DNA from 2 places in the Shewanella sp. SM20 genome. Region 2 is predicted to be linked to the other one. Evidence: predicted binding sites of a transcription regulator. Region 2 holds the regulator's gene; the other holds the start of a gene.

The links. Region 2 encodes sigma-54, which starts transcription at its own class of promoters, with help from an activator protein. Its sites were predicted from a motif close to GTTGGCACGNNNNTNGNNT; they were not measured.
Region 1: L5M18_RS15675 (P-II family nitrogen regulator) is a predicted target of sigma-54. The motif match lies at 2,302-2,320, and genes of this name have one in related genera.

The regions. Positions count from the first base shown of each region.
Region 1 covers NZ_JAKKRK010000038.1:14,799-18,934, reverse strand. The annotation lists gene L5M18_RS15690 (tetratricopeptide repeat protein) at 1-9, opposite strand, end outside; gene L5M18_RS15685 (hypothetical protein) at 138-476, opposite strand; gene L5M18_RS15680 (ammonium transporter) at 655-1,905, opposite strand; gene L5M18_RS15675 (P-II family nitrogen regulator) at 1,916-2,254, opposite strand; gene L5M18_RS15670 (hydrolase) at 2,599-3,141, shown strand; gene nrfA (ammonia-forming nitrite reductase cytochrome c552 subunit) at 3,297-4,136, opposite strand, start outside.
Region 2 covers NZ_JAKKRK010000031.1:49,695-53,830, forward strand. The annotation lists gene lptA (lipopolysaccharide transport periplasmic protein LptA) at 1-481, shown strand, start outside; gene lptB (LPS export ABC transporter ATP-binding protein) at 478-1,209, shown strand; gene L5M18_RS14060 (RNA polymerase factor sigma-54) at 1,317-2,795, shown strand; gene hpf (ribosome hibernation promoting factor) at 2,824-3,111, shown strand; gene ptsN (PTS IIA-like nitrogen regulatory protein PtsN) at 3,114-3,557, shown strand; gene rapZ (RNase adapter RapZ) at 3,554-4,136, shown strand, end outside.

The DNA of each region.
Region 1 (4,136 bases), on a different contig from region 2:
TTTCGACATACGTCCTCCCACACCATTAGCTCCTATTTGAGCTTATTACAAATGGCGAAAAAGACGACATAAAATGGTTACAAAAAAATGATAATCGCGATCGATTGAAAATAATCGCAAATAATTTAACGAATTAACTATTGCGAAGGTCGGTCAACTTCTATGTATAACTCACGCTGCTGATAATCATACGGCCGATAGTTATGCTCTCCACAGGTAAAATGTCGATAGGGTTTCATGACCGTAACGCAACCTGAGGGTAAAGCCTGCAGAATTTGGATTTGCTGCTGGCGACGAAGCGACTCCTGCCATTCAAAATCCTTGAGCACTTGATCACGCACGGCAAAGGCATCGACAGGCTCACTTGAGCGATTAACGATCACTTCTCCTGCAAAGGCTGAAACCGATATCCAGCCAGAAATGACGATAAGACTTAGTCGCAAAAATTGACCTATTGTTTTTATATTCAATCTCATAGAACACTCCTTAATTTATGCAAGAAAACAGAATGGCTCAGTAATTAAGCTTATGACCCTGTGCTTAAACTTCAATCACAGTGATTACCCATAAAAAAGCAGAGCCTAGGCTCTGCTTCACTATCCCTCGATCCAAGCTAAGCATCAAGGTGAATCACGCGTTAATGTGCAAGTTTAATCAGCCCGCATTTTTGACCGTAACAAACTCAGGATAGGCATCAATACCGCAGTCAGAAGCATCCATACCGTTGTATTCTTCTTCCTCAGTCACACGGATCCCCATGGTTATCTTAATCACATACCAGACAGCAAATGATGAGCAGAACACCCAAGTGAAAATGATCGCTGCGCCCGTCAACTGTCCGGTAATAGTTGCATTGGCATTGGATAATGGCACACACATTAAGCCAAGGAAACCAGCCACACCGTGTACTGAAATCGCACCGACGGGATCGTCGATCTTAATACGATCTAAGCCCACAATCGAGAACACCACCACGCCGCCCGCCACTAAACCAATCACACCCGCCATTAACAATGAAGGCGAGAGAGGATCTGCCGTAATCGCCACTAATCCAGCCAAAATACCGTTAAGGATCATGGTCAAATCCGCTTTACCCCAAATCATCTTACACACGATAAGAGCTGAGATGGCACCAAAAGCCGCTGCAGTATTGGTATTCACAAACACTTTCGCCACTGAGCTTGCATTCGCCGCATCCGACACCATTAATTGCGATCCGCCGTTAAAGCCAAACCAGCCCATCCACAGAATAAACATACCTAAGGTTGCCATTGGCAAGTTAGAGCCTGGAATAGGATTCACTTGGCCATTAGGCCCGTATTTACCCTTACGCGCACCGAGCAATATCACGCCAGCAATCGCCGCGGTCGCCCCCGTCATATGCACAATACCGCTACCAGCAAAGTCTACAAAGCCCAGTTTAGCGATAAAACCTTGGCCCCAAGTCCAATAACCTTCTACTGGATAGATAACCGCTGTCATCACCACAGAGAAGAACAAGAAAGCCCACAACTTCATCCGTTCCGCCACTGCACCAGAAACAATTGACATCGCCGTTGCAACAAATACAACTTGGAAGAAGAAGTCAGATTCTAATGCATGGCTCGCATCTGCTGATTGCGAACCAATTAAGGTGCCAATTGACGGTAACCAGCCACCTTCAATGTTATCCACATACATGATGTTATAGCCAACCAACAGATACATCACACAGGCAATCGCGTACAGCACAACGTTCTTAGTTAAAATTTCAGTGGTATTTTTAGAGCGAACTAAACCCGCTTCTAACATAGCGAATCCCGCCGCCATCCACATGACTAAAGCGCCAGAAATCAAAAAGTAAAAGGTATCGAGTGCAAAGCGTAGTTCAGTGACTGTGCCGCCTAATTTCGTTAATTCTTCCATTGTCAGCCCCTTATAGCGCTTCAGTATCAAGTTCACCCGTACGGATACGGATAGCATGTTCTAAATCAACGACGAAGATCTTACCGTCACCAATTTTCCCCGTATGGGCCGCAGTGGTAATAGCCTCAATCAACATGTCGAGATTTTCAGCCTTAGTGGCAATTTCTAGTTTTACTTTTGGCAAAAAATCCACCTGATACTCGGCGCCGCGATACAACTCTGTATGCCCTTTCTGACGGCCAAAACCTTTCACTTCGGTCACCGTCATGCCCTCAATACCAATTCCGGCGATAGCTTCACGGACATCATCCAACTTAAACGGCTTGATGATAGCGCTGACTAGTTTCATCCTGACCTCCAAAAAAACGCGATTGTTATTAACTTGTATCAAAGGTAATTCAATCATTAGGCCAACAATTTAATCTATTGATTATTATTGGTTTAAATTGTTTAACACTATTTTTTAAGGTTAAAAACGCACCATAATCGAGCACTAACTGGTGCGATGCACTCTTTTAGTGAGCAGTTTAAGTGCGACAGCTATTCGACCTTAGGCCTATTGGTAACAAGGTTAAATTAGGGTCTACTGGGGTAAGCGTAAAACGAGATGAAATCTGAGCATCACAACACAAGCTCTTAGACAAAAGCGAAGATCATCACTAAGACAATCATCAAGCGCAAAAGGAAGGCCCGATGTTAAAACCAGAAGAATGTGTTCTCGTTATCGTCGATGTGCAAGGAAAACTTGCACAAATCATGGATAACAGTGACAAGCTGCATCAACAACTACAGACCTTAATCCAAGGCGCACAATTATTTGAAATTCCCATACTCTGGTTAGAACAGCTACCCGATAAACTCGGAGCAACTAGCCCTGAGCTGCAAACCTTACTTGCGAAAACCAGCTCCCCCATTGCCAAGCAGCATTTTAGCGGCTGGCACTGTGACGCGTTTGCAAAGGCATTAACTAAGACGAATCGCAAACACGTCATACTGGCGGGTATTGAAACCCATGTGTGTGTTTACCAAACCTGTTGTGACCTTATCGAACAACAATATTCGGTGCATTTAGTCGCCGATTGCGTATCGTCACGCAGTGCTGAGAATAAACAACTCGGGATCCAAATGATGACGGCCAGAGGCGCCCTATTAACTAACGTGGAATCGCTATTATTTGAATTACAACATCAAGCCCAAGGCGAGCGGTTTAGGGCGTTATTAAAACTGATTAAATAACGATTTAGCCCGTGGTATTCACTCGGCCAGCATGAGCAACGCCTGACATTACTCGATATTTTTTTCCATAAAAAAGCCCCCGCTGAGTCAGCGAGGGCTTTTGTTTGCATGAGGGGTTAGCTCATATCGAAAACTCAACCGCGATTGATTAAAACCTACTTATAAGTGGCTTCGCGTTTTTTCGCTTCTTCATCCCACTTAGGTAACATGTCTTTCTTAAATGCTTCTTTCTCAGCATTCATCTTTTTCATGTCCATACCTAAGGCTGCTTGTGCTTTAGCTTTAGTAGAGATATCAGGAATCGCAACAGGATCTGTGATGCCTTTTTTACCGAGTAATTGCGCTAACTTAACACGAGCATCAGCAGCTTTACTTACCGAAGTTCCCAGAATACGCAATGCTTCATCCGGTGCGTGAGCTGCAACACCATGGGAAGCAATCGCTAAATCCCAACGCCATTGTGAGTGGCGAATATCTGTCAGTATGGGTTTCATTTCTTCTTCAGTTGCGCCAGCTTTCCACGCAGCCTCTGCTTCAAAGTGTGCTTTGACTAATTGCTCTTCCGCTTTCAACTTCATTTCTTTGACTTTGGCTTTACGCTCATTAGTCACGCCAACCAAAAACTCTTTAGTCTGGCTATGGCAAGTTGCACAGGTTTCTTCAAAACGGTCGAATGGATTGCCCACTTTATGATCGGTAAACTTCTTACCTTCAGCACTGGTCACTTTTGGCATGTGACAGTCAACGCAACTCACATTATTCATGCCGTGAATACCCATTTTCCAAGTTTCATACTCTGGATGCTGGGCTTTTAACATTGGTGTCTTAGAAAGGGCGTGTGTCCAATCAGAAAATTGGATTGAGTCATAGTAGACTTCCATTTTTTCAACTGTTGTACCCATATCCCAAGGGAATTTAACAAAATTCTTTTTGTCGTCAGTTTTCTCAAAATAATACTCAACGTGGCACTGAGCACATACCATTGATTCTTTATC
Region 2 (4,136 bases):
CTTAAAGCAAGAAGTCAAAATTAAAGCCGTGAGCCAAACTGCGGATATCAAAAACAACCAGATCATCTTCTTTGGTCCGGTGGAAGTGACCCAAGGCTCAATAAAAATCCAAGCAAATGAACTGCGTGCATTTTCTGCTGAAGGTGAAAATAGCAAAACTTTGGTCGCAACAGGCAACCCTGCTACGTATAGCCAAATATTAGACGATGGCCGTCCTGCATCGGCGAGCGCGAAAGAAATTCGTTACGATATGGCAAGCCGCACCTTAACACTGAAAGGTATGGCGTCATTAGATCAAGCGGGTAGCCAAGTTACAGGCAATTTAATCCGCTATAACATGATTCAACAGAAATTGATGGCCGAGAGTACTGGCAGTGGTGACGATCGCGTGATCACTATTATTCAGCCTGAAAACTATCAAGATGATGCTAAATCAGACGCTCCGGCGGATAAACCTGTAAAAAAGCAGGACTCTAAATGACCCAAATCACCTTAAGAGCACAAAATCTGGCGAAAAGTTACAAGAGTCGCCAAGTGGTTAAAGACGTCAGTCTGACGGTAAAAACCGGTCAAGTCGTTGGCCTACTCGGTCCGAACGGCGCGGGTAAAACCACGACCTTTTACATGGTTGTCGGGCTAGTGAAGAGCGATAAGGGACATATCTTTATCGACGATGATGATTTAACCGCAGATCCTATGCATCTGCGTGCCCGCAAAGGCATAGGTTACTTACCGCAGGAAGCCAGTATCTTTCGTAAGCTAACTGTTCATGACAACATCATGGCCGTACTGCAAACTCGTAAAGAACTTAAAAACGAAGAACGAGAAGAAGAACTAGAACATCTGCTCGAAGAGTTTCATATCACCCACATCCGTGACAGCCAAGGCATGTCATTGTCGGGTGGCGAACGTCGTCGCGTCGAAATTGCGCGAGCTTTAGCCGCTAATCCTAAGTTCATTTTGCTCGATGAACCGTTTGCCGGCGTCGATCCTATTTCGGTTATCGACATCAAGAAGATTATCGAACAACTCAAAAGTCGCGGCCTTGGCGTACTGATCACAGACCATAATGTCCGCGAGACATTAGATGTATGTGAACATGCTTATATTGTGAGTCACGGAAACCTGATTGCCGAAGGGACTCCAGCAGAGATCTTAGACAATCAGCAAGTTAGGGCTGTGTACTTAGGTGAACAATTCAGGCTATAGTTAATCGAGCGAAGCCAATGGAGGCAATTTATACCGCCATTGGGCTTCACTCAAGATAATAATAAGCGACCTCATCCAACAATAATAACGTAGGGATCAGCGGTAACATGAAAGCGTCACTCCAGCTCAAACTGGGTCAACAGTTAACCATGACGCCACAATTACAACAGGCCATACGTCTGTTGCAACTGTCGTCATTAGAACTGCAGCAAGAGATCCAGCAAGCATTAGATTCTAATCCCCTTCTCGAGCTGGAAGAGGATCAATTCGACGCCACTAAAACCCCTGTAAACCAAACGCTATCCGATACGGATTTCAGTGAATCTAGCACTCTGCCACCAGAAAAAGACAGCTCCACCATAGACACGGCAGAGTCGCTAACCAAAGAATCCATGCCCGATGAGCTCCCCATGGACACCACATGGGATGAAGTGTTTACCGCCTCCCCAAACTCAGGCCCCGGCGGCAGTCGTGAAGACGATATGCCCTTCCAAGGCGAGACCAGTGAAGGTTTGTACGAACACTTAGAATGGCAAAAAAACCTCACGCCGTTTTCTGAAACCGATTTAGCCATTGCCACCGCCATTATTGATGCAATCGACGATCAGGGCTATCTCACCCAAAGCACTGAAGAAATTCTCGAAGCCATGGGCAATCCTGAAGTTGAGCTTGACGAAGTCGAAGCCGTACTCAAGCGCATTCAGCATTTTGATCCCATAGGCGTTGCCGCCCGCGATTTAAGTGAATGCCTGCTGATCCAACTGTCGCATTTCGCCGCTGATACTCCCAACCTAGAAAACGCCCGTATGCTGATCAAAGATCATTTAGATCTGATCGCCGCCCGTGATTTTAGGTTGTTGATGCGTAAGACTAAATTAAAAGAAGATGAATTAAGGGATGGTATAGCACTCATCCAAACCCTCAATCCTCGCCCAGGTTTGTTGATCACGCCCAATAATGACGAATACGTTATCCCAGATGTGTCTGTGTCGAAGAAAAATGGCCGCTGGGTCGTTGAGCTTAATCCTGACTGCATGCCCAAAATCAATGTAAATCAACATTATGCTTCTATGGCACGCAGCACAAAAAACCAAGCCGATAGCCAATTTATTCGCGGCCATCTGCAAGAGGCTAAATGGTTTATTAAGAGTCTAGAAAGCCGTAACGACACTTTGCTTAAAGTTGCTAATTGCATAGTGCAATATCAGCAAGGTTTCTTTGAGTATGGTGAAGAAGCCATGAAGCCTATGGTGCTTAACGATATTGCTGAAGCGGTAGAAATGCATGAGTCCACCATCTCACGGGTCACAACTCAAAAATACATGCATACCCCTAAGGGACTTTTTGAACTAAAATACTTCTTCTCTAGCCACGTCGGGACTGACGATGGTGGTGAGTGCTCATCCACAGCAATCAGAGCCTTTATAAAGAAACTGGTGGCAGCGGAAAACCAGAAAAAACCATTAAGCGATAGTAAGATGGCACAACTTCTGGCAGAACAAGGGATCAACGTAGCCCGCAGAACCATTGCGAAGTACCGAGAGGCTATGCTTATTCCACCTTCTAATCAGCGTAAAAGTTTATAACCTACAGTGGATATCGGAGGACGTTTCTATGCAAATAAACCTAAGTGGACACCATGTCGAAATTACCGAATCGTTACGTGCATATGTAGAAGAAAAGTTTTCAAAACTTGAACGCCATTTCGAACAGATCAATAATGTGCACGTTGTGCTCAATGTTGAGAAAATGCAACAGATTGCTGAAGCGAGAATAAACCTCATAGGTGGTGAAGTTTTTGCAACTTCAGAGCATGCTGACATGTATGCCGCTATAGACGCCCTGATTGACAAGCTTGACCGTCAGGTTATTAAACACAAAGAGAAGTTAACAAAACACTAATAATGGAACTTTGTACCATACTGCGGCCGGAGTGCACTACCTGCGCCACTCCGGGCAGCAAGAAAAAGGTACTGGAACTCATCAGCGACTTAGTCGCTGCCCAGTACCCGACCCTCTCATCTCAAGAGATATTCGAAAGCCTAGTGGCGCGCGAAAAGATGGGGAGCACAGGTATAGGTAACGGCATCGCCATTCCACATGGTCGACTAGCCGATATAGATCAGCCCATTGCCATACTCATTAAGTGTGAAGAGCCGATAGCATTTGATGCTATCGATAAGCAACCTGTTGATATTTTATTTGCACTACTGGTGCCTGCAGACCAATGTCAGCAGCACTTAAGTACTTTGTCTTGCATGGCCGAAAAGCTGAGCGACAAGCAAATATTAAAGCAATTACGCAAGACGCATGATGAAACGGAACTCTATCAGGTAATCACTGGATGAAACTGGTCATAGTGTCGGGCCGCTCAGGCTCAGGCAAATCTGTCGCCCTTAGGGTACTCGAAGATCTCGGCTATTATTGTGTCGATAACCTTCCCTTGCCATTGATTGGCAGTTTGCTTGAGCAACTCAAAGGCAGTAACGATCTCGTCGCCATCAGTGTCGACGTGCGTAACATGCCTGAGCAGGATAAGGTCTTAGTGAAACAACTCGCTAGCCTACCTCCAGATACTGAGTTAACGAGCTTCTTCCTTAACTCCAGCGATAAAATTCTGCTCAAGCGTTACAGCGAAACCCGCCGTTTGCATCCTTTGTCGAAGAGCCGAGTCTCTTTGCAAGAAGCGATAAAGCTGGAGGGGAAACTGCTTGAGCCTATGTCAAAACTGGTCGATCACTACATAGATACGTCGAATTTGAATATCTATGATTTAAGCGACCAAGTCCGACAAATTCTCCTTGGTAGTGTCGATAAAGAACTCGTGATCAACTTCGAGTCCTTTGGCTTTAAGCACGGAATGCCCACCGAAGCCGACTTTATGTTCGATGTGCGCTTCCTGCCCAATCCCCACTGGGAGCTGGCGC